Regions from separate parts of the Heyndrickxia sp. MSNUG genome, predicted to be linked through region 1. Evidence: a T-box and tRNA genes for the amino acid it is inferred to sense, from the RefSeq annotation. Region 1 holds a T-box; the other holds one or more tRNA genes.
What was found. The T-box of region 1 lies ahead of AABM38_RS17590 (valine--tRNA ligase). A T-box ahead of a tRNA ligase gene usually reads a tRNA of that ligase, here a tRNA-Val.

Region 1 (16,024 bases):
TATATGTATAAGAAGATATATGGTTCATTTCATTTTCCTTAACGAATGCAGCAAAAGAAAATTGAGATTCAGGAGCAATCTTGATTGCTGGGTAAAGTTTAGTAAATTCCTGGATTTCTTGATTTTCTTCTGAAAGTTTTATGGCAACTTTAGAAATTATTTTAACCCCTTCTTTTGGAAGATAATTTTCCAGACTAATTTCAGTCGTTTGTACAAAATTCTGTGCGGCTAATAGCAATTCTTTTTTTAGACTTTCATTATCAAGATTGCTGATGAGCGATGTTGGAATTTGCGGCAGTTCATCAATGACGTCTTTTTTCATCTTAACGAGCACTTTATTCTGCGCTCCATTTACAGCTGATGCAATCGATTCATCTATTAAAAAATCATATTCAGCGGCAGCAATTGAAATGGTTTGCCCTTTATAAGACAATATAATCTCCGCATTGGAAACCCATTCGCTCCTTTTCGCTTCCAGGGCGGATTTTGCTTCTTCCTGCGATTTACCCGAAACATCCATAGTGCCAATAAACGTTTTTTCTGAGAATACTTGATTAGCAGAGGACCTTAAACTTATTGCCGATACACCAAAGTAGGTGAAGCTAAAAATAAACAGAGAATAAACAGAAACGATCAGAGATAGTTTAAATATTTTTCGCTTTTTCATTTATTTTGTCCTCCCCGATTCCGATATTAGAATCCCTCTGAATAAACAATAGGTTACGATTGGCTAGTTGCATACATTTCGTGTTCTTCAACTTCATTAATCCACTTCTCGTCATTAAAGTCTTTTTGACTTTCAAAGTTAATAACCGGTATATCATCAAAGTCAGTCAATGGTAATTTATTTCTTTCTTCCAAGAAAGAGATGTCTTCTTCCAAATCTATTACCTGAAGATTTGGAAGAACTTTTGGTACTATTTCATCTTCATGAGACCTAATCAGGCTTCCTTGTTGAGTTGCAATCTCAGAGGAGTTATCACTTTCAATAGTATTACGATCCAGATTGTCATTCACATTTAGCTGTTCAGAACCTTTTACTGTGACAATACCAACTGAACGGCTAACCATTATATATCCAACAGAAAACGCCAGCAATACCATAATTATCAATGCTTGCCAAGGAGGAGCAATCAAACAAAAAACTAAACCAAAAGACCCGATAAGAAAGGAAGAAAGAATAACAATTATTTTCTCTTTCCGGTTTAGCCCTAAAGAAATATATTTTATCCAAACCAATGCCAAAACTGCCGATATTAACAAAAGTAAAAGACTTTTCATTGTCTCACTCCATACGTTTATATGTGATTATTATAGCCCGCCAATTTTCAGCAATATATCGGACTATTAACTTATAAAATAACAATTTTCACTCTTTTATATTGTATAATAAAATTACTTGATATAGTAGACGGAGGAAGAATGTCTTGGGAATAAAGTTGGATGAAGAAAAAGGACTTACTTTGGTGGAGGTCTTATTATCTATTGTATTACTTGTTATTATTTTGACCTCTTTTGCCAGTTTTTTTACCCAGTCAGCAATGTTCGTCAAAAAAAATGAAGATAAATTAAGTACAACTCAGACTGCCCAGCAGATTGTTAATCAGATAGAAGTCAGTTTGTCAAAAAATGACGTGAAAAGCAGCATTGTATGTGCTACATTACCTTGCATTGTGGAGAAGAACGAACTATCCAATCTTTTAGGCAGCCCTATTGCTAGTCCATTTAATATATCGGCAGAATTTGCTGATAGTGTAGAAGGTTTAATCAGAGTAAAGATTTCTGTAAAAGACTTAAATAACCCCGAAAGTTCATCTGAAACATTTACTTATATAAGAAGGTGAGTTAATGAATAACCAACGTGGACTGACCTTAGTTGAAGTGCTCGCTGCGATTACCATTCTATTTTTTATATCCGCACTTATTTATAGTGTTTTTTTGGGATTTAATAAAAACTACAGCCACATATCCGAAAAAAACAGCATGGACCAAACCGCTAATATCATTCTTGCAACAGTTAAACAACACCATCTCAAATTTGACAAATACAAAATTTCCTATGATGAGAAAAAAAGGGCTGCTTACATCGGTGAAAAGGCAGCTGATAAACTTCTGGGAGATTCCAGGTATGATGTACAAATAGAACTTGGCTATCCTGATGAAGTAGCTATTTCAGGTTCGAAAAATATAGATTCCTCGTTGCCTCTATCCATTCATATAACTTTAAATGATAAAACAGGACAAACCTATGAAGTTAAAACGATAATTAAGAGATACTAAGGGAGGGTTAAGTGATGAAAAATGAAAAAGGTTACGCACTCGTTCTCGTATTACTAATCATCACGATCACCTTTGTATTTGCTCTTTCCATGAGCGGAATGGCCCTTTCAGCTAGAAAACAATTCAATAAAACGGATGAAGTTAATAAAGCAACAGACCTTGCCGAGATGGGGGTGGCTCATTATGAGGCAATACTTACACAAATAGTGAATTCGTCAAACAAGGAAGCAAAGAAAAAAGTTGAAGATGCTTTCGAAGAAGCAAGCAAGAAATCAGGAAACATCATTCCTGATTACGATGAAATCTTCTATTCTGCACTGGTGAAAGGAGTGTTAAACAATAGCTATTTGGCCATGACCGTTGAAGGAAGCAATTCGTATGATGTAACATCACCTTCTGTCAAAAAAATATCAGATGACAATATTTCGATTTCATTCAAGACTAAAGGAATAACAGCTGGTGAAAAAAAAATACTTGAAAGCACAATCCTTATCGTAAAAAATGGCGGCGATTCACTAGTTGGAGAGTCAATTCCTACAAAAGATCGATACATGAATTATGTTGCCTATTCGATCGACTTAAAGGGTAATGGGTCAGATAAGGATGAGTATTTTCCCAATTCTACATATTTCGCTAAAGATATTCAAATTCGAGGAAATAGAATTATTGCAGTTCTTGGAAATGCTTTTTTTAATGACAACATTACATTTAATGGTGGAGCTGACATAATAGTTTTTGGTGATGCTGTTTTCAGGCATGAATTTAATAAACCAAATAATGCCTATACATTTTGCGTTACCGGAAATACCTATTTAATTAAGAATGATACACTTATTCCTTATACATCATTTCCAGGAACAACAGGAGTATCCTGCCCTAAAGCAAACGATAATCCTTGGTCCATAGACCTTAATAACGGAATTGAAGTTAAATACTAAAATGTAAAGGCTGACCCAATCGGGTCAGCCTTATTTTACATATTCAGCAACCCGGTTTCTTCCTGATCGCTTAGCCCCGACATATAATGCACGATCTGCGTGTCTAATTAATGCAAGTGAATCGTCTGCATCCTGAGGTGCTGTAGCGACACCGATTGAAGCGGTTATATCAACGAAGATTATTTTTCCGTTTGCGTCCATGGATTGAAGCAAGGCAAATGGTTCGCTCGCAATCATAAGCCTGATTTGCTCAGCAAGCTTGAATGCATCACCCTTCATCATGTCTGGAAGCAGGATGACAAATTCCTCTCCCCCGTATCGGGCTACTGTACCGATGTCCCCGATCCGTTCTTTCAATCGGACTGCAAGTTCACAAAGAATCTCATTTCCACTTTGATGCCCATATGTATCGTTTACTGATTTAAAATGATCAATATCAAGAAGGATGAGTGACAACAGATCTCTCTCGGAGTTTTGTAACTTTTCAAACTCGCTTGTCAGCATATTTTCAAAGTAGCGATAGTTATAAAGTCCAGTCAGAGCGCATCTCTCGCTGTTTTCTTTTGTTTTTTCATGGTGCCTTGCGTTCTCAACCGCGATGGCAAAGTGGGAACACAGAATATCGACGATCATCAGCTGAGATTTCTCAAATGCCCTTTTTTTGTTTGCCGCCAGAACCAGGACCCCTATTACTTGTGCGTTCCTGACAATCGGGACACTTAAGATGCTTTCAACACTCGGCGGTATATACCCAGAGTTGATCTGCTTCCATTGCTTTTTGGAATGGAAAAGCACAGGCTTTTTATCAGCCCATACAAGTCCGCTGATTCCCTCACCCTTTTTTAAAGGGGCAGCTACCGGTTCGAGAAATTCTCCATGTTCCACCTTATAGATTAGTTTTAACTCTTTATTATTGACGACATCAAGAATATACGCATAGTCTACAGGAAGCATTTCAATCAGCTTTTGGACGAATAAATCTATGACTTCATTTGCTTTCAGCCTTTCAGCAAGCTGATGCCCGATTTCTGCAGCATTCTGCAAAAACTCGTTAACTTTATCACTGGAATAGTAGAGACTTAGAATTATTGACAGGCTCGCAAACGGAATTCCTACAAATAGCAGCGAAATGATTCCCATCTCTCTGTATAACTCATAAAGCACGAAACCAATTGGGAAGGTAATCAGGGTCGTGATCGATTCCCAGATAAAATCCTTACCAAAGTAAGGTCCTTTAAGTTTAAAAGCAAAAGCTTGAATAAATATCAAAATGATTGTGTTAATCACGAAGTTACTTATTCCGTATATAGTTCCAAGTACAAGTATAAATGGATTTTGCGCAAAATTTTCTCCGTGAGTCCCGCCTAGAGCATAAAACACTAGGCCGCTGAGCAGCGATACAATAAAAAACATCAGCGAATTCAGTGGAAATTTGTATGCATCGGTCTTTTGGAGTCTCAACCTTGTTAAGAGAATAACAACAGAAATTTGAATTAAAATCATTTCAACAAATAATCCATAAGTAAGAAATACGGACATCGATACCCATTGGATTAAGAAGATTGGCGTATTATTTACAACCATCGGCATTGAAGCCACGACAGCCGTTAATAAGAGGAATGCCAGGACACCCCAGATCGATCCATCTATAGAAGGTGGATAGACCTCATACGTCACCCAAATACCAACCGGCACGGTTAACAGCCAGGCAAACCAAATTGATTTTTTCACCATTGGAGCAATTTTCATCTATCCACCCTCCCCTCATCAAGTGTAACGATTTAGCAAAGCAAATTTGCTAAACGTCTCAAAAAATCCCTTAGGTAAAAAGTCATACTTTTTAAATAGTTTAGCAAACTTTTTGTCGAATGTCATAATTTTCTTATTTATTTTTTAGTAGTTGACTGATCAATGGCTTTACCTCTGACAGAAAATAAAGTGAACCTGTTACGAGCAAAATTTCATTTCCCTTTAATTCCTTTATTTTTTGTTCAAGATAAATTTCATAATTATGAGCTATGGTCATATTGTCAGCTGCGTTTCCAGCTTCCATTAACTCTTCTGCTTTAGCTGCTCTTGGAAAGTCAAATGTCGTAAACGTTAGGGAATCCGCCGTTTCTTCTAGAATGGCAATCATCCTGTCCAATTTCTTGTCTGTGAGAGCAGCAAATAGAATGCTAATCTTTTTATCGGCATATCTGGAGTTTACTTCACTGGCAAGAGCAGTTATTCCTTCCTCATTATGTGCACCGTCAATCAAGACGAACGGTTTTTCAGACAATACCTCCAGCCTTCCAGGCCAGTAAGCCTTTTTTAAACCATTCCTAATATGTGAATCTTCTATGATAAAGGAATAATAATTCGCCAGGAGCTGGGCTGCCATGACAGCTAAAGAGGCGTTGTCTACCTGGTGTGCGCCAATCATCGATGTCTCAAGCTGCTCAACTTGGCTGAACAGGCTTGTAAAAGTAAACTTTTCTCCATCTTTCAATGAACTTCTAGAACTTGTAAAAAATTGTTCCCCCAAATGATAAATAGAGGATTTCTTTTCAGCTGCTCTGTTACGAATTACCTTTAATGCCTCTTGCTGCTTCACACCTGTAATGACGCTTACACCATTTTTAATAATACCTGCTTTTTCAAAGGCGATTTTTTCATAGGTATCCCCAAGAATAGCCGTGTGGTCGAGACCAATACTTGTAATAATCGATAATAACGGATGAATGACGTTTGTGGAATCGAACCTTCCCCCAAGGCCAACCTCGTAAATAACAACGTCGACAGGAGAGACTTTGGCAAAGTAATAAATTGACATAATCGTAATGACTTCAAACTCTGTTGGACCACCTAATTCCGTTTGATCCAGTTCATCCGCCAGCGGTTTGATAACATTCACAAGCTGAATAAGGTCATCATCACTGATTGGCTGGCCGTTAATGCTGATGCGTTCGTTAAACTGCTCAAAGTATGGAGAGGTAAATGTACCTACCAGGTAGCCGGCTGATTCCAGGATGGAACGCAGGAAAGTGACAGTAGACCCTTTCCCGTTTGTGCCGCCCACATGGATGGTTTTCATCCGTCGTTCAGGATGCTCCAGTCTTTCCAGCATCCATTCCATTCTTGTTAATCCCGGTTTGATCCCGAGCCTAAGTCTTGCATGGATCCAATCTACCGCTTGTTCATATGTATGGAACATTCCTGCACCCCAATTCAAGATGAAGACGAACCAATAATGGTTCGCCTTCAATGTAAAATTTCTATCTTGTTATAAGTTATCCTCTTAGCTCATTGATGCGCGCTTCAATAGCAGCACGTTTTTCAACGTAATCCTTTTCTTTCGCGCGTTCTTCTTCAATGACCTTTTCAGGAGCTTTTTTTACAAAGCCTTCATTCGCAAGCTTTTTCTGGACACGTTCAACTTCTTTATCCAGCTTCTCTTTTTCTTTTTGTAGGCGGGCGATTTCTTCATCGATGTTAATCAGTCCCTCAAGCGGCATGATGATTTCCAGTCCTGTTACTACTGCTGTCATCGCCTTTTCAGGGGCATCGACTTCAAGTCCGATCTGTAGATTTTCTGGATTACAGAAGCGGACAATGTAACCACGGTTGCTTTCAAGCGTGTTAAGAGTTTTTTCGTCTTTCGCTTTCAAGAACATATCAACCTTTTTGCTAAGCGGTGTATTCACCTCTGAGCGGATGTTCCTTACAGCCCTGATTACTTCAACGAGCAATTTCATATCATCAGCAGCTTCGCTATCGGTTAATGCTGGATCAACCTGCGGCCAGCTTGCTGTTGTAATCGATTCGCCCTGGTGAGGCAGGTTCTGCCATATTTCCTCCGTAATAAACGGCATGAATGGGTGGAGCAGACGCATTGTGTTATCGAGTACATAAGCAAGAATGGAACGAGTCGTCTTTTTCGCTGCTTCATCTTCTCCATATAGCGGAAGCTTAGCCATTTCAATGTACCAGTCACAGAAATCATCCCAGATGAAGTTGTACAGCACACGGCCTACTTCACCGAATTCGTAGCGGTCTGAAAGTCTTGTCACTGTTTCGATCGTTTCATTCAGCCTGGTTAAAATCCACTTATCCGCAACAGATTTTTCACCACTCAAATCGATTTCTTCATATTTCAATCCGTTCATGTTCATTAATGCGAAGCGGGATGCATTCCAAATCTTGTTGGCAAAATTCCAGGTTGCTTCAACTTTTTCAGTGCTGTAGCGAAGATCCTGTCCTGGAGAGCTACCAGTTGTCAAGAAGTATCGCAGTGAGTCAGCACCGTATTGATCGATGACATCCATCGGATCAACGCCATTGCCAAGTGATTTACTCATTTTGCGGCCATCTTCGGCACGAACTAGACCGTGGATTAAAACATCCTCGAATGGTCTTTGACCAGTGAACTCGAGTCCCTGGAAAATCATACGGGACACCCAGAACGCGATGATATCATAGCCTGTAACTAATGCAGCTGTAGGGTAGTATCTCTTATAATCAGCTGCTTCCTCATTTGGCCAGCCCATTGTTGAGAACGGCCATAATGCAGAACTGAACCAAGTATCCAATACATCATTATCCTGATTCCAATTTTCAATATCTGCAGGCGGTTCATGGTCAACATAAACTTCTCCAGTTTCTTTATGGTACCAGGCTGGAATACGATGGCCCCACCATAGCTGTCGGGAAATACACCAGTCACGGATATTTTCCATCCAGCGAAGATATGTGTTTTCGAAACGCTCAGGTACAAAGTTGACCTTATCTTCTTTTTGCTGAATAGCGATTGCTTCATCGGCAAGAGGCTGCATTTTAACGAACCATTGTGTCGATAAATACGGTTCGACAACTGCGCCGGTACGTTCTGAATGTCCAACTGAGTGCATGTGTTCTTCAATTTTGAATAAAACACCTTGCTCCTGAAGGTCCTTAACGATTTGCTTGCGGCATTCAAAGCGGTCCATGTCTTGGTATTTGCCGGCATTGTGATTCATGCTGCCATCCTCATTCATGACAAGGACTCTTTCAAGATCATGACGGTTGCCGATTTCAAAATCATTCGGATCATGTGCCGGAGTAATTTTTACTGCTCCAGAACCAAACTCGATATCTACATAATCGTCGCCAACGATTGGAATTTCGCGTCCAACGATTGGCAGGATGACGGTCTTGCCGATTAGATGCTTGTAGCGGTCATCTTCAGGATGTACTGCTACCGCTGTATCGCCAAGCATCGTTTCCGGTCTTGTAGTTGCTACTTCAATATGTCCAGAACCGTCAGCAAGAGGATATTTCATATGATAGAACGCACCTTGTACATCCTTGTGAATAACCTCAATATCAGAAAGAGCTGTTTTTGCTGCTGGATCCCAGTTGATAATGTACTCACCCCGATAGATGAGGCCCTTGCGGTAAAGTGAAACGAATACTTCTTTAACAGCATCTGAAAGTCCTTCATCCAATGTAAACCGCTCGCGGCTGTAATCAAGTCCCAGGCCAAGCTTTGACCATTGCTTGCGGATATGCTGAGCATACTCCTCTTTCCACTTCCATGTTTCCTCTACGAACTTCTCGCGTCCTAAATCATATCGGCTGATTCCCTGGTTACGAAGCTTTTCGTCCACCTTCGCTTGTGTTGCGATCCCAGCGTGGTCCATTCCTGGCAGCCAGAGAACATCGTAGCCTTGCATCCTCTTCATGCGAGTTAAGATGTCCTGGAGAGCTGTATCCCAGGCATGCCCAAGGTGAAGCTTTCCTGTAACGTTGGGCGGCGGGATAACAATCGTATATGGCTTCTTTTGTGCATCATCTTTCGCTTCGAAAAATTTGCCCTTGATCCACCATTCATAACGGCCCTGTTCAATCGCAGAAGGATCGTATTTAGTAGGCATTGATAAATTCTCTTCCATCGTGATTCCTCCTAAAAAATAAAATAAAAAAACTCCATTCGCCGTAAAAGGACGAATGGAGTTTGTTCGCGGTACCACCTTTTTTTCCAACATGGGAAAAGAATCAATCCTACATGCTGGCTCTTGAGGAAATAACGGTTCTTCACCGTCGCCTGTTAATAGGATAAATGCTTCCGTTAGCAGGAGAAGCTCTAGGGCGACCTTCCATTGATTCAGCTTAGAAAACCTCGCAGCTAATGGTTTTCCTCTCTTAAAGCTAAATGATAATGTACTCTTCCCTGTCAATGCTATTCACTTTATTGTGTTTTTGTATATTAGTTATACTACCCAAAAAAGGGGAATGACGTCAATCATCATTTCCTATTTTTTTATATTTTATACTTTTTGCATCATGCTGTTCCATTTATTAGCACAATTTAGGCAAACTGCTCATAGAATAAAAAAGGAATATCTGTCTGTTTGGAGGGATGGAGATGAAGAGACGAAGGTATAATCCATATACACTCCCGAGGTGGGCCAGAACGGCTCGAGGCATCTGTGCTCAATTAATCTTTCCTTTTTGCATTTTCCAAGGATTACGGACGCTATTTTTCCCAACGACTTTTGATGTACTGCTGTTATCAATCTTTATCATGATTGCTCTGGCGATAAAATTTGAAATCTTTTAAGGAGCCTCAGGGCCTATTTTAGCTCTGGGCTCCTTCTTGTTGTGCTTGCTTTGCTTGCTGTTTTTGTTTTTCTATTTCATCTATTTTCGTTACAACATATCCAGTATTGCTTAAAAGCCAATATTGCTTCTGCAATCTTTGGACAAACTTCCTTTCATCCAGCTCCGTCTTTCGCTGATGATAGGTTTCAGCTACACGGATAATCCCCGCCGGGAATGCCAGATAGCTCATAAATAACTGCATCTCATCCTCTCTGAAAGGGAAATATTTCAGGTAAGCGTAAATCCAATCAATCGAATCATCAGAACGTTTTGGCAGTGTTTTTAACGACCTAGATACAAATGGGAGCAGGTCTTGAATTGGCGAACCTTGCCTTGCGTTCTCAAAATTAATGAAATAACCATATCCTCTTTCATCGAACAAAAAATGTTCCGTTGAGATTTTCCCATGCAGGATGACGGTCCTCGTCTTTTTTGATCCTTTGTTTTTTCATGCCAGCTCTCAAGCTTTTGTTTGGCAAACTGGATCGCCTGGTTGATTTGGCTGAAATACAGGCAGAAGGCTAATTCAAAAGGGGACATATATACTCTATTTTCACAGCTCTCAATAAACCCATTTATAAATTCCTCTTCTTTTTCCCATTCCTTCAAGGTTTGTTCATAGTGTTCCTTTTTCAGCTCGGGACTGATTTCAAGCTCCTTTGCTGACAAAGTATGCATCCTCGCCAATTCCCTGAACAGCTGCATTTGCCTTTCTGATTGATGATTCTCCTTAATTTCATTCGGTATCCATGGCATCAGATAGTAAAGTGATTTATTATGCAAAATGGCATACCTGCCATCATTCGAAGGATATACAGGAACAATCCTGTTAAAGCCTTTTTGGTAAAGTGTTTGAATATGCTTAATAAAATCCGTGCCTTCATATGGATGGATTTTTTTTAAGGCAAATGTGCCCGTTCTTGTATAAATCTTTTTAATTTTGCCAAAATCCTCAGCAAAGTATGGCTCAACCGGATAATGCTTTAATACTTCTGCTTCTTCCTTTAAAAAATTGCGATCATCCATTGGATCTCGCCCACTTTCTTAACTTCCTGTAAATATGCTTAAAAATGGATTTGAGCAGGTGTCAGACACACCTGCCCACTAAAAAAGCTGAAGCAACCCTGGCCAGCACCCAAACCAGCCCTGACAACTAGCTTTTCGGACAAGGCGTTGCTTCTAATTTTTGTTTTGCTGAACTTGCTAAGATTGTTGTTTTGAGCCTTGATTATTGATGGTGCACAGCTACTCCAGGTACATATAAAACCTGACCTTCTTTAACTTCATGGTCAATACTCAAATGGTTCACTCGCAAAAGCTGCTGTACTGGCACATCATAACGCTCAGAAATAGATTGGAGCGAGTCGCCTTGCTGCACGATACAGACTCTTATTTTAGCAACCACCGCTTCTTCTTCTTTTCTTGCTAAAAACTCGGCGATCGAAATACCTTTTTTCATATTCGGCTTTTTCTTTTTCATGACTGGGGAAGATGAGCTTTCTTCTTCAGCCTCCTGGACTTCTGCAGGTTCGTTCACTTCCTGCTTCGTCTCCTCGATTTCAACTTCAGTTTCCTGTTCAGCCTCAACCTCGGTTTCTTCAGCTGGTACATTCTCATTCCTAAAATCACTATAGGAATATTCAGGAACGGCCTGTAAATGACGCTGTTCCTGCAATACAGGCTCCTCAGCCTTTTCCTCTGCACCCGTTTTTCTCGCTTCCGCACGGAATGGTGCATATAATTCTTCTTCGAATGTATTTTCCTCGTCCTGATTCAAAGCTTCATTCTGCTGGACAAATGAATATGCTGGTGCTTCTGGAAAGTCGAATTCAGCCGCATCTTCTTCATTTTGGTCTTCGGCAGTAGGTTCTTCTGCTCGCTCTTCACGGAAGCTGAATTCGAGCTCCTCAGCTTCATAAGCAGGTTTCTGGTTTTCTTCGGTTTCATGCTGCTGTTCACCATATAAGCCTGTAATTGCCAGATCAGCATTCAGCTTCAAGCGATCCTTTTCCGGAAACACGTAATCGAAGGATTCTACATTGATATTGATGTCATAAATGCTTTCGATTCTGTTTTTCGGAATGGTGATATCGACTGGAAAGCGGTGCAGGAATTCATATACTCCCTCATCCCTCTCCATCACAGAATGCACGAACTTAAGAGCTGGGATATGGTCTTCTGAGTTCTCTTGCTGATTTTCATGGCATGTATATTCCCCAGTCAATTCCAGCGATCCGCGAATGGATACATATTGCTCGCTTTCCTGTATCGTTATATTCGGATCGAGTGAAATCGAGACAAGCTCTGCGACTTCCTGTCCTCTTTGAAACCATACTGACTCCTCTAACGAAAATCGCAGGCACGATTGATTTCCCTGAGACAAAGCGACTCCTCCTTTCATTCCTTAAGCGTAAAATCACTATGTCATTAACACTTTATGAGTCTATATTTGCTTTTATGATAATTTAGACCATTACTTGCGTGAGTTAATATAAAAAAAGAATACGATCAGGTAAAAATAAAATCATTTTTAAAGAGGATTAACATTTATAACTATACTTTGTAAATAAATTGATTTTCAAAGTAAGAAGAGCTGTACTATTTAAGGGTATTCCGAAAAATCAATAGTTAGGCTGTTAAAGGAAGCATTGTTGCTTTAAATGAGGTCATTTATTCCGGAATTTTTTATTTTATTCCGGAATTCGTGGCATTTATTCCGGAATTTTTTATTTTATTCCGAAAACCATGCCATTTATTCCAAAACTTTTCATTATTTTCCGAAATGCCCTGAAGACCGACTAACTTCCCAAACCAAAAAAAGACACTCTTCATATCGAAAAGTGTCTTTACCGTATTATTTATTTTGCAGCTTGGAGAAGGCTTTCTCAGCAGCTTCAATTGTTTTTTGAAGGTCTTCATCTGTATGGGCAGTTGAAAGGAACAAGCCTTCAAATTGTGATGGCGGGAGGAATACTCCTTCATTAGCCATTTCACGATAATAGGAAGCAAAAAATTCAAGGTTTGATGTTTTGGCAGCCTCATAGTTGATGACATTTTCATTCGTGAAGAAGATGCCGATCATTGAGCCTGCACGGTTGATAGTATGAGGGATATTATATTTTTCAGCCGCTGCTTTCAAACCTGCTTCAAGGATGTCAGCTTTCCGTTCGAATTCCTTGTATGTGTCTGGTGTCAGCTGGCTCAATGTTTCAAGTCCAGCAGTCATTGCCAGAGGATTTCCGGAAAGAGTTCCCGCCTGGTAGATAGGGCCGCTTGGAGCGATTTGCTCCATGATTTCTCTTTTACCGCCGTAGGCTCCAACAGGCAGTCCGCCGCCGATTACTTTGCCAAGGCAAGTAAGGTCAGGTGTGACATTGTAGTAACCTTGTGCGCAGTTATAACCCACGCGGAATCCAGTCATGACTTCGTCAAAAATCAATACTGTCCCATACTGGCTTGTGATTTCACGCAGGCCTTCAAGGAAGCCAGGGACTGGTGGGACAACGCCCATGTTGCCTGCAACTGGCTCAACGATTACACCCGCGATATCATCGCCAAATTGTTCAAATGCATAGCGGACGCTCTCTAAATCATTGTAAGGGACTGTAATCGTGTTCTTTGCTACCCCTTCTGGAACACCTGGGCTGTCAGGCAATCCAAGCGTAGCGACTCCTGAGCCAGCTTTGATGAGCAGTGAATCGCCATGGCCGTGGTAGCAGCCTTCGAATTTAAGAATTTTGTTTCTGCCTGTATAACCCCTTGCTAGGCGAAGAGCACTCATAGTCGCTTCTGTACCTGAAGAAACCATCCTTACCATTTCGATGGATGGAACGCGGTCAATGACTAGCTGAGCCAGTTCATTTTCTACCAATGCAGGCGCTCCAAAACTCGTTCCTAACTCTGCTACCTTCTTGATTCCTTCAACAACGCGATCGTTTGTATGGCCAAGAATCAGCGGGCCCCAAGACAGAACGTAATCGATATATTCATTGCCGTCGATATCGTAAATCTTCGAACCCTTTCCTCTTTCCATGAAGATTGGATCCATGTTCACTGATTTAAATGCACGGACAGGGCTGTTGACCCCTCCAGGTAAGATTTCTTTTGCTTCTTTGAAAGCTTCAATCGATTTATCATATGAGCGCATTTATATCCCTCATTTCATTTTTATAGGATCTGTAAAACAGGAATGTTGGTTTTCGCTCCAATCATCAGGATTTAAAAATCAACATTAGCATCTAACAGATCCTTTTTGTAAAGGGTGCAAAATAGAGTGATCTTATTGTTCCTTCAGCCAGCGTGCAGCATCTTTAGCATGGTAGGTAATGATCAGGTCAGAGCCTGCGCGTTTCATGCCTGTCAGCATCTCCATCACGATGCTTTTTTCATCAATCCAGCCGTTTTGTGCGGCAGCTTTGACCATGGAGTATTCGCCGCTGACATTATAGATCACGAGAGGTAGATTGAAATTATTTTTAACATCCCTGACGATATCAAGATATGGCATGCCGGGTTTCACAATCAGGAAGTCTGCTCCTTCCATGACATCTGACTCAGCTTCACGCATTGCCTCAATACGGTTTGCAGGATCCATTTGGTAGGATTTGCGGTCACCGAACTGCGGAGTGCTTTCGGCAGCCTCACGGAAAGGTCCGTAGAATGCAGATGAATATTTTACAGCGTAAGACATGATCGGCACGTCCTGGAAGCCTGCTTCATCCAATGCAAAACGGATAGCTGTAACGAATCCGTCCATCATATTTGAAGGCGCGATGATATCTGCACCGGCTTTGGCCTGGCTGACAGCTGTCTTACCAAGCAATTCAAGTGATGGATCGTTAAGAACCTTACCGTCCTCAATGACGCCGCAGTGTCCATGGCTTGTGTATTCACACAGGCATGTATCCGCAATGACTACCATATCAGGGAAATCCTTTTTAATAGCACGAGTCGCTTCCTGGACGATCCCATGGTCATGGTACGCCTGGCAGCCTACTTCGTCCTTTTCATTTGGAACGCCGAAAAGGAGGACAGATTTAATACCAAGAGATTCTACTTCGGCCATTTCTTCTTTCAGATTATCAAGTGACAAATGGAAGACTCCTGGCATCGAAGATACTTCATTCCTAATGTTTTCTCCCTCGACGATAAACAGTGGATAAATTAAATCTTCAGTGCGAAGATAGTTTTCACGGACCAGGGCACGCATATTCGCAGTTTGACGAAGACGGCGGTGGCGGTTAAATTCAAGGTTTTTCATGTTTTATCCTCCAGTATGCGGATTTATTTTCAAGTACTCAATAATGCTTTTCAGCATCTCTTCAACGGTATATTTTTCAGGCACAGCGTGGACAGTCAATCCCCATTCCTCTGCCTTACGCATTGAAACGGGACCGATACAGGCCACGATACACTGATCAAGCTCTTTTTGAAGCATGTGAGCTTCTACTATTTCCATAAAATGATCAATAGTAGAAGGGCTTGTAAATGTAAGTATATCAAGTCTTCTATTTCTAAGCATCTGAATCAGCTTATCCCGGCTATCATCAGGCAGGTACGTTTCATAGATGACAACCTCATCAACTATAGCACCGTGTTTTTTCAATGTGGCAGCAATATAATCTCTTGCAAGATTTCCTTTTGGAATAAGAACACGTGAACCCTCACGGATGTGAGAATGAAATTCTTCTACAAAATCTTCAGCAACATAATGCCCAGGTGTAAAATCGACCCTAACACCCGTATTTTCTAGAACCTGCCTCGTTTTATCGCCGATCACGGCAACCTTCGGAAATGGTACAGGTGTATTCATTAAAGAATAAAAGGTTTCCACAGTCACATTGCTCGTAAAAATGATCCAATCGTACGTATGTAAGTTATTCATCATTTCATAGAGTTCGTCTGTTGCTGCGACAGGCTTAAAGGCAATTAGAGGGACTTCCACTGGAATCCCTCCAAACTTAGCCACTAACTCGGAGAAAGACTTTGCATGCGCCTTTCCCCTTGGAATCATGACTGTTTTATTTTGCAGCGGCAAAGACGGAATCATTCAATCTCAAGCTCCTGTTTAACCTTATCAATCAAGTCCTTCGCGCCTTCGCTGATCAGTTTTTCTGCAGCAATCTCGCCCATCTCTTCAGGATTTCGGCCTTTGACTTGTTCTTTAATAATCTTTTTTCCATCTG
Region 2 (16,024 bases), 2.0 Mb from region 1:
ATTATATTATGTCCTATTAAAATCATGAAAACATCATTTTGATTGCTCTTTTTAGGTCAGGCTGCCAGTAGGTCCATGTGTGATCACCGGCAAATTCATCATAAAAATAAGAGTAACCCTTTTCCTTGAATATTTTAGATAGTTTCCTGTTTGGAGTTAGGAAATCCTTTTCGCTCGATGAGGTAGTTTTGACTACTGTTTCTTTTTCCCCGACAGTATGATAGACATTCAACAGGTAAGGCTCATTGAAGTTTAACGCAGCAGACAATACGTGTTCATTCACATATGGAGACTGCAGCAGCACTTTGCCGAACGTATGCGGATACTGCATGGCGGCGAGCAGTGAAACCGTTGCTGCCAGTGAATCACCAATCAATGCACGTCCCATTCCCATTTGGTATGTAGGGAATTCCTGATCCAGGTAAGGGACCAGTTCATGCGCAAGAAACCGTATATAGGCTTGATGCTGTTCACCATCAGGGTGATATTTTCTTCTGCGGTCCTCAACAGATTGATAGGGGATGCCTACGATGATGACGTTTTCAATTTCTTTTTTGCCTAAAAGTTCATCAGCAATACGCCCGATTCTTCCAAGCTGGAAATAATCGCGTCCATCCTGAGCAATCAGCAATGAGTATTTATATAAAGGAGAATAATTAGCTGGCAAATACACCAATATTGTCATTTCTTCTCCTAATTCCTTGCTTTGCAGTGTAATCTCTTGAATTTTGCCAATAGGAAAATCCATTTCAAAACCTCCAAATCCATCAGTCTGCTATGTATTCTTCTTATCATCACGATTTTAGCATATGTATTTATAAAAAGCCTATCTGGCAAACTATTTATTAGGGGAAAGATACTACTTAACTGGTTAGAAAGCAAGTAAGAAGTTTGACAATTGTGTGAAGTCTTATGTTAAGATTATGGTGAGTAATTATAGAATAATAAGGGGGAAATCTGATGAAAAAAAGAAAGTTTCTTTTGTTCACCACATTTATGTTGGCGCTTTCTTTGGTGCTATCGGCTTGTGGAGGCGGCTCTGATGAAAAGGGCGGCGACGGAAAATCAGCAGAAAAACCAAAATTCATGAGTATCCTTACTGGCGGGACAGGTGGTACATACTTCCCGTTAGGCGGCGCATTTGCTAAAATCGTTTCCGATGCGACTGGCATTGACACAAATGCAGAAACAACTGGTGCATCTGCGGAGAATATGCAGAGCATTAAGGATAACAAAGGTGAGATTGCTTTCACACAAACAGACATCGCTTCTTATGCAACAGAAGGGAAGCTAATGTTTGATGGTAATAAAATTGACAACATCAAAGCGATCGGTACACTGTACCCTGAAACCATTCAAATTGTCACAACTGAAAAATCGGGAATCAAAACTGTTGAAGATCTAAAAGGCAAAAAAGTTTCAATCGGTGCACCAGGTTCTGGTACTGCTGCGAATGCTGAGCAAATTCTTGAAGCTTACGGAATGTCTCTCGATGATATCCAAAAGCAGGATTTGAGCTTCGATGAGTCAGTAAGTGGAATTAAAGATGGCAATATTGACGCTGCGTTCGTTACGGCTGGACATCCAACTGCTGCTGTAGAAGAACTGTCGGCAACTGAAAAAGTTGTAATCGTTCCTGTGGATGCGGATAAGGCTGATAAGCTTATCGAAAAATACCCATACTATACAAAAGAGGAAGTTCCAAGCGGAACATACAAAATCGGCTCAGGAGTTCCAACTGTTGCTGTCCAGGCAATGCTTGTTGTAAAAGCGGATCTTCCAGATGAAGTAGTCTATGATATCACAAAGGCAATTTTCGAAAATCTTGACAAGGTACAGCATGCTAAAGCGAAGCAAATCAAGGCTGAAAATGCTTTAAATGGCGTTGGCATTGACGTCCACCCAGGTGCTAAAAAGTACTTTGATGAAAAAGGAATTAAAGCAGCGGAGTAATAGATTGACCATGACCGGACATAGTCCTTTTGGGGACTGTGCCCGGTCAATTCATATTCAGGATGGTTCAGCACTCCGGTGAGATCTCCGAAAGCATTTGACCGAAACTCTCACGGTCTTTTTTGTTGACAGCTAATTCTACATACTTAAATTAAGGCTTTAAGTTTAATCATTGGACAGGCGAGGGAGAATTATATGAAATTAATAAAGAGAAACAAATTCTTCGTTCTGTTACTCCTCATCTTTTTGACCATAATCGCAATGTACATACCATATAAGCAAGCTCTTGTTTTTGTTCTGCCGGAACGAGATGAAATAGTCTGCTATGTACCAATGTCAGCAGGGGATACATTCAAGATAAAATATACACATTCCATCCATCTAACGGATGTAATAGAAAGCTATCAAATAACAAAACATAATGAAATACGCCAATATGAATTGGAATATGAAGACTTTGGGATCGGTATGCCGTCTGAAGCTGCTGAAGGCGAACATTTTGAAATGAAGGATGGCAAATACTATATAAAAAATATGAACAGAACTTTTGAGAATTTCCTCCTTCGGGTCGGAAAGGTCCGAGCAAATCACACTTTTATCCAGGGGGATGTATCCTTTCCATTATCCAGGGCTATCGAACCAGGGGCGAGGGTAAGGATACAGGTAAAAAAATTAATATTATTCAACAAATGGAAGGAGTGAATATCCTTGAGCACAAACCATGAAACGCTTTCGCAGGAAGAACAGCAGGAGCTACTGGAAAAATATGATCCGGAAGCAGCATCAAGGAAACTTAAAGGCATAATGGGAATAATCGCTTTTGTATTATTGCTATCATTCTCACTGTTCCAGCTTTATACATCTATTTTTGGTATCTTGACAGCACAGCTGCAAAGATCAATCCATTTAGGCTTTGCGCTAGCATTGATTTTCATTTTATTTCCTGCACGAAAGAAAGACCGTATCAGTCATAAAGTTGCCTGGTACGATATCATTTTGGCTATTATAGCAATTGCTGTTGGAGCTTATTGGCCATTAATGATCGATGAACTTGTTAACAGGGTTGGCAGACTTACACCAATGGATTTTTATATTGGACTTGCTGCTATCCTACTCGTATTAGAGGCCACAAGAAGAACAGTTGGCCTGCCAATCACGATTATTGCCGTATTATTCATGGGGTATGCCCTATACGGACCTTACATGCCGGGCTTCCTGGCACATAGAGGCTTGGAACTTGAAAGTTTAATTCAGACTATGTTCTTTACAACTGAAGGGATCCTGGGAACACCATTAGGAGTTTCCTCCACGTTTATCTTCTTGTTTCTACTGTTTGGAGCATTCCTAGTTAAAACAGGCGTTGGTCAATACTTTAATGACCTGGCTGTTTCCATTGCGGGTAAAAGAGTAGGCGGCCCTGCTAAAGTAGCGATTTTCTCAAGTGCACTTCAGGGAACAATCAGTGGAAGTTCTGTAGCGAACGTAGTAACATCTGGTTCCTTTACGATTCCGATGATGAAAAAACTCGGTTACCGCAAAGAGTTTGCCGGTGCTGTTGAAGCAGCGGCATCAACCGGCGGCCAGCTGATGCCTCCAATCATGGGAGCTGCTGCATTCCTGATGGTAGAATTCATTGGCGGAGGAATTACTTATTGGGATATTGCAAAAGCAGCAGCAATTCCTGCCCTGCTTTATTTTACCGGGATTTGGATTATGACCCACTTTGAGGCGAAAAGGGTTGGCCTTCGTGGCTTGAGAGATGAAGAAATGCCGAACCGAAAAGAAGTACTGGCAAAAATTTATTTGCTGCTGCCGATTTTGGCTGTCATTATCCTTATGGTAAGCGGAATGAGTGTCATGAGAGCTGCCCTTTGGAGCATTGTCATCACAGTACTTGTAAGTGCAATCAAGAAAGAAACGCGTATCGGATTCAGAGATATGATTGATGCACTGGTGGATGGGGCACGTACTGCACTTGGAGTGGCGGCGGCAACTGCTGCTGCAGGTATTATTGTCGGTGTCGTAACCAAAACGGGTCTAGGCTTAAAACTTGCTAACGGTCTTCTTGATCTTGCAGGAGGACATTTGCTGCTTACCCTGGCGTTTACGATGGTTGCTTCACTCGTACTAGGAATGGGGTCTCCTACGACAGCAAACTATGTCATTACTTCAACGATTGCGGCTCCAGCGATTATCCTTCTAGGAGTACCTGATTTGTCTGCACACTTGTTTGTGTTCTATTTCGGGATTATCGCTGATATAACTCCACCAGTGGCACTTGCTGCCTTTGCTGCGGCTGGTGTTTCAGGAGGAGAGCCAATCAAGACAGGTGTCAATTCGTCTAAACTGGCAATTGCTGCATTTATCATTCCTTACATGTTCGTATTGTCACCAGAATTGTTAATGATTGATACGACGTGGTATTACTTAATCTGGGTAGTATTCACTGCGCTCGCTGGAATGCTGTTAATTGGTGCTGGAATTATTGGATTCTGGCTGAGGAAGTTGTTCTGGTATGAGAGAATAATCGGTGTAGTAAGCGGTTTGATGCTAATCTATCCTGAAAAAATTTCCGATATTATCGGTCTCGGTTCGTTCATACTCATTATCGCTCTTCAATTATTGATTAAGCGAGACGATACACCTGAACCACGCCCTGCAAGCTGATTTCACGAAGAAGTCCTCATTTTGGGGGCTTCTTTTTTTAGCTTGTTTTTAAGTACTTGTGTTTTTCTGGCATAACGGAAAGAATATTCTCTAACCTGAACATGCGGTTATCATTGCGCAGGAAACAAAATGCTTTGAAATAGCTTCCGTACAGTTCTTTCACAACGATTTTTCGATGTGTGATTTCGTTGTTTGCCGAAATATAGATCATCTCGACTGGCTGATTCGTTTTAAGTGACTTTAAAAGAAGGTTATTCATCTTCCTCACTCCTTTATTTTCTATTTTTATTATACCCAAACGTTTGTTCTTTATTCAATAAAACAAGAACTAATGTTCGGACATTTTTAAGGAGATAATGGTATAATTTTATAAAAATGGAGGTTATTATTATGGAAAGCGAATTACTGAGAATATTTGATGAACAAGGAAAGGAAATTGGCACAGCACCAAGGTCTATAGTGCATATGGAAGGACATTGGCATGAGACCTTTCATTGCTGGTTTACTGAGAGGATAGCAGGAGAGGATTTTATTTATTTTCAAATCCGCAGTTCTGTTAAAAAGGATTATCCCAATCTATTGGATATCACTGCTGCTGGCCATCTTTTAGCAAATGAAGATACAGTTGATGGTTTAAGGGAGGTTAAGGAAGAGCTAGGAATAGACATTGGGATGGATGAGTTATTTTTCGTTGGTACAATCAAGGCTTCACTTGTTAGTTCAAATTTTATCGATAAAGAAATGTGTCATGTGTATGTGTATAACAAACATGTCCCTTTTGAAAAATACAGCCTGCAAAAAGAGGAAGTCTCAGGAATAATAAGGACCAGCCTGGATCTTTTTGAAAAGCTCTGGTTTGGAGAAGTGATGGAATTGGAGGCAGAGGGTTTTACACTAAACCCCGATGGACAAAAGCAACCTATGGTTATGAAGGTAGTAAAAGATCAATTTGTCCCGCATGAGGATGAATATATTAATAGTGTAATCAAAGCAATAAGGGAGATTTAGAGGGGGATGCAGAATGAAAATGATGTTTCATTACAATTGGGCAGTTCGGGATGATTGGTATAAGTGGTGTGAAGGAGTTAATGAGGAAGAGCTGCTCGCTTCCCGGACAGGAGGAGTGGGGGGTATATTACAGACCCTTTTTCATATTATTGACGTGGAATGGAGCTGGATTCGCTTGCTTCAGGGAAAAGATGATTTTCAGGAGAACTTTGAGCTTTATAATACCTTGGATAAGGTGATAGAATTGGATGCAAAATTTAAAGCTGAGGTAAAAGAGTTCGTTCTTGCCTGGAATGATGAGATGGAAAACCGAATCTTACAGCTTCCACAATCAGATGGCAGCACGGTTACCTTCACCTGGGGTGAGATTATGAGACATACCCTTGCACATGAAATTCACCACATTGGGCAAATTTCAGTATGGGCAAGGGAGATTGGAATACAGCCAGTAACAGCGAATTTCATCGGGCGCGGACTTTTTCAAAACGAAAAGGTTTAGTGCGTTTTTAATCGACTAAAATCAATTAAGCCGTCAACTAACTTAATGCGAATTGATTAGCGGATCGATAAGTCTGATTAGGAAAATTATATTGACATTAGAATCATTCCATTATATATTAATAAATGTCCTCGCTAATAAGGACAAACAGAATAACGATTCCTTAGCTCAGCTGGGAGAGCGCTACCTTGACAGGGTAGAGGTCGCTGGTTCGAACCCAGTAGGAATCATACTTGAGAAGCGTGAATCCCTAAAAAAGGGATTCGCGTTTTTTTATATAAGAATTTTCATCTAGTCTGATATTTGATAACTATAAGATATTTTTATTTTCCTAGACGAATCAAAAAACTTTCTATATAGTAGAATTGACAATTGGAGAATTGGAAATGTAGGGGAGCCGGTGGTGCCGGCTGAGAAAGTGTCCAAAGATGCTGACCCTTTAACCTGATCTGGTTAGTACCAGCGTAGGGAACATCTTCTGATAGACGTTTTTCGTTTATTATGGATTTTTTCATGCGCTTGGGATTCCCCGAGCGCATTTTTATGTTTCATTCAAGCCTTCCTTTCCACCTTCATTGTCAAGTAAATACAGGAAGAGGGAGAATCATGAAGAAATTATTATTGTTGTTTTTCGGATTTTTATTCATATGGAGTCTTGCCGGCTGTTCATCGGATGAACCGACAGCCAGGGAAAAGGATTCATTGAAAAAGGTTTCGATCGTGCTTGACTGGACTCCGAATACGAATCATACGGGAATCTATGTAGCAAAGGAAAAAGGATACTTCAAGAAGCATGGACTGGATGTAGAAATTCTTTTACCAGGTGAAGCGGGAGCTGATCAGCTGGTCGCATCAGGGAAGGCAGAGTTTGGTGTAAGTTATCAGGAAGGAATTACTCAGGCCAGGATACAGGGAATTCCACTCGTATCGCTGGCAGCTGTTATCCAGCATAACACATCAGGCTTTGCATCACCGAAAGCTAAAAATATTGTTTCGCCAAAGGACTTTGCAGGCAAAACGTATGGAGGATGGGGATCACCCATTGAAAAAGAAGTGATCAGTTCATTAATGAAACAGGAAAATGCTGATGTAGAAAATGTGAAGATTGTTAATATGGGGGATTCAGACTTCTTCACAGCGGTGAAACGAGATATTGATTTTGCCTGGATTTATTATGGTTGGACTGGTGTAGAAGCAGAGCTGAGAAATGAACCAATCAATATGGTGTACTTAACAGACTATTCGAACAAGCTTGATTATTATACACCTGTCATAAGCACAAATGAAAAGATGGTCAAGAATGATCCGGAAACCATTAAGGCGTTCATGGAGGCATTAACTGAGGGATACCAATTTGCAATCGATCAACCGTCCGAAAGTGCTGATATCCTGATCAAGGCCGTACCTGATCTGGACGAAGATCTCGTTAAGAAAAGCCAGGAATGGCTTTCTCCAAAGTATCAGGATGATGCAGATCGCTGGGGAGAACAAAAACTGGAGGTTTGGAAGAATTACAGTGAATGGATGTTTGAAAATGGTCTTCTGGAGAAGGAATTGGATGCTGAAAAAGCCTTTACAAATGAGTTTTTACCAGAATAGGGAGGGAATGAAAAATGGCGGATGCACTTGTAAGTGTACAAATTATCCCAAAGGCTTCTTCAACAGAGGAAGTTATTCGTTTGGTAGATGAGGCAATAAGTATTATTGATCAAAATGGAGTGAAATATGAAGTCCATCCTCTGGAAACAACGATGGAAGGTGAGCTTGAAACACTCTTATCGGTGATTGCTGAGATGAATAAAAAAATGGTTGATTTGGGTTCTCCTAACGTTATCTCACAGGTGAAAATCCTGTATCAGCCAACTGGAATCACAATGAATACACTGACGGAGAAGTACCGCTAATGAAGTCAATCTGGAATAAGGGCTGGAGACCATCTTTGGTTCTCCTCCTTTTCTTTATGTTTTGGGAAGGGATAACCCATTTTATGGAGATTCCTCAATGGCTGTTACCCGCCCCCTCTGTCATAGTAAAAGAAGCAATGGAGAGTTATTCATTATTTTTACCCGATATAGGTGCAACACTGGAATTGGCAATTGCCGGGCTTTTGCTCGGGGCAGCGTTTGGTTTCCTGATTGCGGTGATGCTTCACTTAGTTCCTGCACTTCAGAATGCTTTTTATCCATTATTAATTTTATCTCAAAATGTACCCATTATCGTTCTGGCTCCGCTATTGGTGATCTGGTTTGGATTCGGTTTTTTGCCGAAATTGCTCATTATTATTTTAGTTTGTTTCTTCCCGGTTACGATTGCTGCGTTAGATGGGTTTAAAAATGCCCCGGATGAACTAAAGCATTACATGAAAATGTCAGGTGCCTCGGGAAGGCAAACCTTCACGAAGGTAGAGCTTCCAAATGCACTTCCGCCACTTTTTTCCGGATTGAAAATTGCAGCTACATACAGTGTTATGGGAGCTGTCATATCTGAATGGCTGGGAGCAGAAAAAGGAATTGGTGTATTCATGACCTTATCGTCATCTGCGTTTCGGACAGATCGTGTGTTCATTGCTATTTTCATTATCATTTTTTTCAGCATGCTGTTCTACAGTGTCATCGTGTTGATTGAAAAAAGAATCATTAAATGGCTGCCTGAGGGAGAGAAGTGATGAAAGCAAAAATTAATCTCGTAAATATCTCAAAATCTTTTAAGGAAACGGGCTTAGTACTCGATCATCTATCCTTACAAGTGAAAGAAGGGGAATTTGTTTCCATCTTAGGTCCGTCTGGAAGCGGGAAAAGCACTATTTTTCAATGTATCGGAGGTCTGGTTCAGCCTGAACAAGGAGAACTTTTTCTTGATGATCGAAAGATAAATGGGGAGACAGGGAACATTGCCTATATGCCCCAACAGCCGGCACTTTTACCTTGGAGGTCTGTATTGGCTAATGTACTGCTTGGACAGGAGCTATTCCAAAAGCCGGATGAAGAGGAAGCGGAAAAATGGTTAGCCAAAGTAGGCTTATCACAATACGCCAAGGCTTATCCGCATCAGCTTTCGGGTGGGATGAAGCAGAGAGTTGCCTTTTTAAGAGCGCTCCTAAGCCCAAAATCAGTCCTGCTGCTCGATGAGCCATTTTCAGCATTAGATGAGTTCACCCGATTTGATATGCAAAAGTGGCTGTTATCAATATGGGAAGAGGAGCGGAAATCGGTTCTTTTTATTACCCACAATATTGAAGAGGCACTCTTTTTATCTGACCGAATCTATCTTTTATCCCCGCGGCCAGCCAGAATCATAAGGGAAATTGTGGTGCCATTTCAGCGACCAAGAAGGGAACATCTGATCAAGGAGAGAGAATTTCTCAAGCTGAAAAGTGAGATATATGACCAGTTAAAAGAGGGGGGATTGCATGAAAATATTTGATTCCCACATCCATTTTGATCAATATGAAGAAAGTGATAAAGATTTAACCATAAAAAGTTTAGAAACAAATAATGTTGAGGGTTTAATTACTGTTTCGATGAATCTTCCGTCGTGCAAAGAGAATTTGATGGTGGCATTAAATAACTCTAAAGTTCATCCAGCATTTGGCTACCATCCAGAACAGCCTTTGCCTTCTGAAGCAGAACTGGATGACCTGTTAAATTGGATTAACAACAACCATGAATATATGATCGCGGTTGGCGAGGTCGGCCTGCCTTATTATCTGCGGTCCAAAGAGAAGAGCGGAAGTTTTCCTTATACAGGGTATGTAGAAGTATTGGAACGATTTATTCTTTTAGCAAAAAAACTTAACAAACCGATTATCCTGCATGCAGTATACGAGGATGCTTCAGTTGTTTGTGATTTACTGGAGAAGCACAGTATCGTTAAGGCTCATTTTCATTGGTTCAAGGGTGACCGAAAGACGATAGAAAGAATGGCAGAAAACAAATATGTTGTTTCGTTTACACCTGATATCCTTTATGAAGAAGAGACGCGAGAGGTGGTAACAGCATATCCGTTGCATTTAACCATGGCAGAAACAGATGGGCCGTGGCCTTTTGATCGAATTTTTCAACAGAAAATGACTCAGCCTTCGATGATTCACGATGTCATGAAAGAAATCTCTGCAATTAAACAAATCGCAATTGAAGAAGTATATTCTACCATTTACAATAAAGTGAAGCAGTTCTATCAGATATAAGGAAGTGCCCGGTCATGCATCTTGCTGTCCGGGCATTTTTTAATGAAAAAATTATTGCTAGAGCTGACCCCATTATTTCTCCTTCCATAATTAATCCATTTCAGATAACCAGAAACTGTTGTGATGTAGAGATGAATTCCCGTACAGCGAAACTTAGGTATTTATCTTTTTTCCAGATAAGACCTAGTTCTAGATCAACAGCAGATTTTTGGAAGGGAAGGACTGAAATTTCCTTATTATTAATGTTCTCGCAAATCTTGCTGGGCAAAAGAGCTATTCCCATTTTTCCCTCAACCATTCCCAGCAAAAAATCCTTCTGAGAGCTTTCACATACAATATTGGGCTGAAAGTTGTTTTTCGAACATTCTTCAATAATTAGGTCATAAAGTGTGAAGTCTTTTCGATATAAAATAAATGGTTCATTCTTCAATTCGGAAAAATGAACTTCCTTTTTTGATGCTAAAGCATGGTCGCGATGAACAATTAGCATCAGCGGATCCTTTATGACATTGATGATTTCAAAACTGCTGCCTTGAGCCGGCAGTGTGCAGATTAGGCCGATATCCAGCGAGCCTTCGTCTACCCCCTGCTTTATTTTTTTTGTTCCTACCTCCGTCAGTGTTATTTTAACGAGGGGGTATTTCTCTTTGTATTGGCTGATTAACTTTGAAAAAAAGGCTGCGCCAACAATTGGAGGAATGCCAATTCGTATTTCACCGCTTTTAAGTTCCATCAGGTCAGTTAATTCCAGAGTCAGGTTTTTGAATGCCTCTAATACTTTTTTAGCGTTCATTAATACAGCTTTTCCTGCATCAGTTAATTCAAGCTGCTTCGATGAACGGTAAAATAAAGGCACTCCTAGTTCTCCTTCTAAATTTTTGATCGCTTTACTAATGGAAGGCTGTGAAACGTGAAGCGTCTGTGAGGCCTTGGTAAAGCTTAATTGCTCCGCGACTTCGGAAAAGTACTCCAAATGACGTATGTCCATATATTTTCACCTCCTGAATCAAAGATACATTTTATATTTATAATATTCTAACATTTTAAAGAAAATCGAGTCGTCCGTCTACAGAATGGACATGTTATTTTATAAACTTTAGGCGGCTTTATAGCCAAAATGCATAAAGAATATAGAATATATGTATTTTATTTATAAAGTGAATCCATTATATAATGAACTAAATTTATAGATGCTTTGCGGATTGATAATACTGAAAATTATTAATTTTCGAGTAATTTTTAAAGGAGATGTTAGGATGAGTAATTTACAGAAAGAATCTCTCTTACTGCATGAAAAATTTAAAGGGAAATTATCCGTGGATGTGAAAATGCCTTTAAATAATATGAAGGATTTAAGTTTAGCATATTCTCCAGGTGTTGCTGAACCATGCAAGCAGATTCATGCTCATCCGGAAAAAGTCTATGATTATACAATTAAAGGGAACTTAATTGCAGTTGTATCGGACGGTACCTCTGTGCTTGGTCTGGGAGACATTGGACCAGAAGCCGCTATGCCAGTAATGGAAGGGAAGGCCGCACTATTTAAAGCCTTCGCAGGGATTGATGCGATCCCTATTTGCCTTGATACGAAAGATCCTGAAGAAATAATAAAGACAGTTAAATTGCTTCAGCCCACCTTTGGTGGAATTAATTTAGAAGATATCGCCTCACCGAATTGTTTTTACATTGAAGAGACGCTAAAAAAAGAAATGAACATTCCTGTATTTCATGACGACCAGCATGGGACGGCAATCGTAACTGCTGCAGGTTTAGTGAACTCCCTGAAACTGGTTAATAAAAAGACCGATGAAATTAAGGTAGTAATAAACGGGGCTGGTGCCGCGGGAATCGCCATTATTAAGCTATTGAGGAATATGGGCGTGAACAATTTAATTATGTGCGATACCAAGGGAGCAATTTATGAAGGCAGACAGGAAGGGATGAATTCACTGAAGGAATCCGTTTCAAAAATTACTAATCAAAATAAGCTGAAGGGGCAGCTGTCAGATGTGATAGCAGGTGCTGATGTGTTTATCGGCGTCTCATCAGCCGGAGCACTGACAAAGGAAATGGTAAGAAAGATGTCGCATGATGCCATCATCTTTGCTATGGCAAATCCAGTGCCGGAAATCATGCCTGAGGAAGCAAAGGAAGCAGGTGCCAGGATTGTTGGAACAGGACGTTCCGATCTGCCTAACCAGGTGAATAATGTCCTGGCGTTTCCTGGCATATTCAGAGGTGCTTTAGATGTGTTCGCAACCGATATTAATGATGAAATGAAGGCTGCAGCAGTGCAAGCAATTGCAGGCCTAATAGAGAGTGATGAACTGTCGGAGGATTATGTAATCCCAGGACCATTAGACAGCAGAGTAGTTTCTGCTGTAAGAGAGGCGGTTGCGAGGGCTGCCCAGGAAACAGGTGTGGCGCGTAAAGAGATATACCGCAGTGATTTAGTAAACATTCAGGGGTAGGGGATTTTTTTTAAGAGATTCATGGTGCGAATGGAACGGGGAATAATTTCAAATAGAGTTGACAGTGGGAGGCATAACATAAATCATGAAACAATACTTTGAAACCCTTAAATATGAAGTGGAATGGAAAGGAGAATGTAAGGTGAAAGTACATGAAGTGATTGATACGAAGGAAATGCTTCCCGGTGAATTCATTGATCATTATTTTGCTATTTATGAGGAAATAGAAAATAAACAGTTTGATGTAAACAATAACCATTACTATGTAAAGGATCATTTTATTGAAAAAAACATCACTCTGTTTAAAGGAAGCTCGTATTCTACTTTGCGAAAAATTAAGGTATACCCTGTTAAAAGTATGGACGTGAGGTCGGTTCGGGAAATGATTTTAAAAGACTTTCCTTCTATATTTAAAAAGACACAATGCACTCGTAAAGCTGTGTAAATGAAAAGTTGCAGTCATTAAAAGGTGATTTCCTATTTAGGAAAACATCTTTTTTGTATGAAATAATAAATCATAGCATAAAAGTTCCCCTCAATTTTTGTGAAACTATAATGATTTAAAACAAGTCAATAAAAAGCCGCTGAGAAATTAAGTGTGATGGAGGCGCGAAGAATAAAATAGAATATAGTATACAGTTACTCAGGGGGGAGAAGGAAAATTGGCAGTTAGAATAATGACAATAACCATTGCAAGTATTTTAATTGGAATTGGGATTAACGGTTTTATCATACCTTCTCATTTAATAAATGGAGGCATTTGGGGCATCAGTCTGTTGCTTAATTATATATGGGGCTGGAAACTTGCAGTTATATTTACCTGTCTCAATGTCCCTATTTACTTCATAGCCATCTATTACGATCTGCATTATTTCTTTTATGGCTTAATTGGTACGTTCATATCCGCAATTATCATCAGCCTTTTACATCCATTGAATGGATTATTCCACCTTCCGTTCCTTTTAAATATTTGTTTAGGAGGGATTTTTGTTGGCTCCGGAGTAGGTCTTATGTTAAGAATTCATGCAAGCCCAGGAGGTCTGGATTTACTCGCGTTAATGGCATCAAAGTTTTTCTCAGTTAACGTAGGGTTGATCATCCTCTTGATAGATAGTTTTATCGTTCTAAGCGGGGTTGTTATTTTTAAAGATTTAACTTTTCTTTATTCTCTTGTAATAGTTGCGTTTGTAGGGTCAATTGCATTACTGCTGACTTCGATAAAGTCCATATCGATCTCCACCCATTGAAAAAACACAGGATAGGTGGTCCCTATCCTGTGTTTTCGCCTTACTGTCTATTTTCCCTTAGAACCTCTTGAAGCCTGTCTGGAAAGTTTGTAAACATTCCTGTTACACCCCAATCCAGGAGCTTGCGCATATCTTCTTTTTGATTAACGGTGTATGGGTGAATGAGTAAATCATGCTCGCGAACTTTTTGCACATACGCTTCATCAATTTTGTCGAAATTCATTCCAAGCCCAATGCTGTATTTTTTGTATTCCTCTAATTCATTGTCTGTAATTGCGGCTGTTTCGTCATACCACAATAATTGTACTAGCGGGATATCAGGATTTAAGGCATGGACTTTTTTTAGGCTTTCCGGGCTGAATGATTGAATTAATACCTTGCTCGAAGGAACATTTGTACCGGTTAACTTATATTCTTTCAGAATTTTTAATAACTTTTCTTCCATTCCAGGATAGACTTCTGGTGATTTCGTTTCAATATAATAGCGTTCACCGCTCCCGAATTTTTGGAGAATCTCCTCAAGAGTTGGCACTTTCAGGCCAGCGTATTCTTCTTTTGCGTATGAAGGGTATTTTTCATTGAACCAAGAGCCAGCGTCCAGCTGCTTGATTTCTTCTAGGGTATAGTCTTTGACAAGTCCTGTGCCATTGGTTGTGCGGTCTAATGTTTCATCATGCATGGCGATGAGTTCACCATCTTTAGTCATTTGAAGGTCGATTTCAATGTAATCGCCTTTCATAGCCTCTCCTAATTCATATGAAAGAAGGGTATGTTCAGGGGCGTATCCTGAAGCGCCTCGATGGGCAACATTTAGAATTTTTTTATCTGTTAATGCAGGGTGACTTGTACCGGCAGCTTGCACTTGTCCAACCATTCCTGTACCAGCCCCAAACAGGGCAGCTGACATCATAATATTTCTGAAAATTGGCTTCATGTAAATTCCCCTTTCTAATGATCTTCACTATTAGACTAATTCCCAAAGATTAAGAGAATATAAATTTAACGTTAAGATAAGTTAAGAGTTTGTATTTGAAAACAGGTAGGTATCCAGAGTATGGAAACCCTATAAATTAGACCAGAAAGGGAGCGTGCTAGAGAGGAAATCAAAACTAATTTACTTGCAAGAAATGTTACGAAAACATACAAAAGAATGAAGGAAAAAAGTTATATTAAAAAACTGATTAATTTGATTTTTGAATATTTTCAAACTATTTACTTGAAAAATATCCATTTCGATGTTTAAAATAAAGGTAAGGTTTCACTTATCAGATATGTGATATCTGAAAAGGAAGGGGGATATTGTGAAAATAGAACGAATTTCAACTAAAAAAGTATCTGAATCAGTTACAGAACAAATCGAGAAGCTGATTGAAGTCGGAACATTCCTGCCCGGTGAAAAACTACCTTCCGTCCGTGAGCTTTGCGATATGTTCGGTGTAGGACGTTCTGCTGTCAGGGATGCGATCACTACCCTTAAAGGGAAAGGGGCAGTGACAGTGAAGCAGGGAGAAGGTACTTACATATGTAGGTTTGACTCTGGAAAACTCTTTAACAATCATATCCTCCTGCCAAACTCAAAAGATATCAGTCAACTTTTTCAAGTCAGAAAGCTTCTTGAACCAGGGATTGCTGAAATAGCTGCGAAAAATCGGTCAGAGAAAGATTTGAAGCTGATGGAAGGGCTACTTTATGGAAAGGAAGATAATAGCTGGGAGGCTGATTATAACTTTCATCTGGCAATAGCCAAAGCAGCGGGGAATGAGATCCTGGTTCAGCTTCTCGAATTCATCTCAGCTTCGATGAAAAAGGCGATGATTGGATTTCATCAATGTATTGAAGAGGATCGTATAGTTTTTGAAGAAATCACTCGTCAGCACTCCCAGATTTTCCGGATGATTCAAAATAAAGAGTCCGCACAAGCAAAGCAAATGATGGAAGAACACTTGGAATATGTAGAGGATTTGCTAAAAACCAGTTCGGTGTTAAATGTCTA

Region 2: it has a tRNA-Val gene. The T-box ahead of AABM38_RS17590 (valine--tRNA ligase) is inferred to sense a tRNA for this amino acid. The anticodon was not compared.

What each region holds. Positions count from the first base shown of each region.
Region 1 covers NZ_CP150978.1:3,471,368-3,487,391, forward strand. The annotation lists gene AABM38_RS17555 (VanW family protein) at 1-667, opposite strand, end outside; gene AABM38_RS17560 (hypothetical protein) at 721-1,281, opposite strand; gene AABM38_RS17565 (type IV pilus modification PilV family protein) at 1,428-1,844, shown strand; gene AABM38_RS17570 (PilW family protein) at 1,849-2,280, shown strand; gene AABM38_RS17575 (hypothetical protein) at 2,295-3,218, shown strand; gene AABM38_RS17580 (sensor domain-containing diguanylate cyclase) at 3,249-4,967, opposite strand; gene AABM38_RS17585 (bifunctional folylpolyglutamate synthase/dihydrofolate synthase) at 5,101-6,414, opposite strand; gene AABM38_RS17590 (valine--tRNA ligase) at 6,491-9,130, opposite strand; T-box leader at 9,175-9,424, opposite strand; gene AABM38_RS17595 (hypothetical protein) at 9,817-10,041, opposite strand; gene AABM38_RS17600 (hypothetical protein) at 10,122-10,865, opposite strand; gene spoVID (stage VI sporulation protein D) at 11,068-12,222, opposite strand; gene hemL (glutamate-1-semialdehyde 2,1-aminomutase) at 12,694-13,986, opposite strand; gene hemB (porphobilinogen synthase) at 14,119-15,099, opposite strand; gene AABM38_RS17620 (uroporphyrinogen-III synthase) at 15,103-15,888, opposite strand; gene hemC (hydroxymethylbilane synthase) at 15,885-16,024, opposite strand, start outside.
Region 2 covers NZ_CP150978.1:1,444,880-1,460,903, forward strand. The annotation lists gene AABM38_RS07090 (alpha/beta hydrolase) at 23-748, opposite strand; gene AABM38_RS07095 (TAXI family TRAP transporter solute-binding subunit) at 961-1,953, shown strand; gene AABM38_RS07100 (DUF1850 domain-containing protein) at 2,149-2,655, shown strand; gene AABM38_RS07105 (TRAP transporter permease) at 2,662-4,620, shown strand; gene AABM38_RS07110 (hypothetical protein) at 4,658-4,879, opposite strand; gene AABM38_RS07115 (NUDIX hydrolase) at 5,011-5,628, shown strand; gene AABM38_RS07120 (DinB family protein) at 5,642-6,127, shown strand; tRNA gene AABM38_RS07125 (tRNA-Val) at 6,285-6,357, shown strand; TPP riboswitch at 6,508-6,615, shown strand; gene AABM38_RS07130 (ABC transporter substrate-binding protein) at 6,734-7,726, shown strand; gene AABM38_RS07135 (thiamine-binding protein) at 7,741-8,031, shown strand; gene AABM38_RS07140 (ABC transporter permease) at 8,031-8,792, shown strand; gene AABM38_RS07145 (ABC transporter ATP-binding protein) at 8,792-9,550, shown strand; gene AABM38_RS07150 (TatD family hydrolase) at 9,537-10,313, shown strand; gene AABM38_RS07155 (LysR family transcriptional regulator) at 10,414-11,301, opposite strand; gene AABM38_RS07160 (NAD(P)-dependent malic enzyme) at 11,570-12,784, shown strand; gene AABM38_RS07165 (hypothetical protein) at 12,870-13,229, shown strand; gene AABM38_RS07170 (YitT family protein) at 13,447-14,031, shown strand; gene AABM38_RS07175 (glycerophosphodiester phosphodiesterase) at 14,072-14,965, opposite strand; gene AABM38_RS07180 (FadR/GntR family transcriptional regulator) at 15,333-16,024, shown strand, end outside.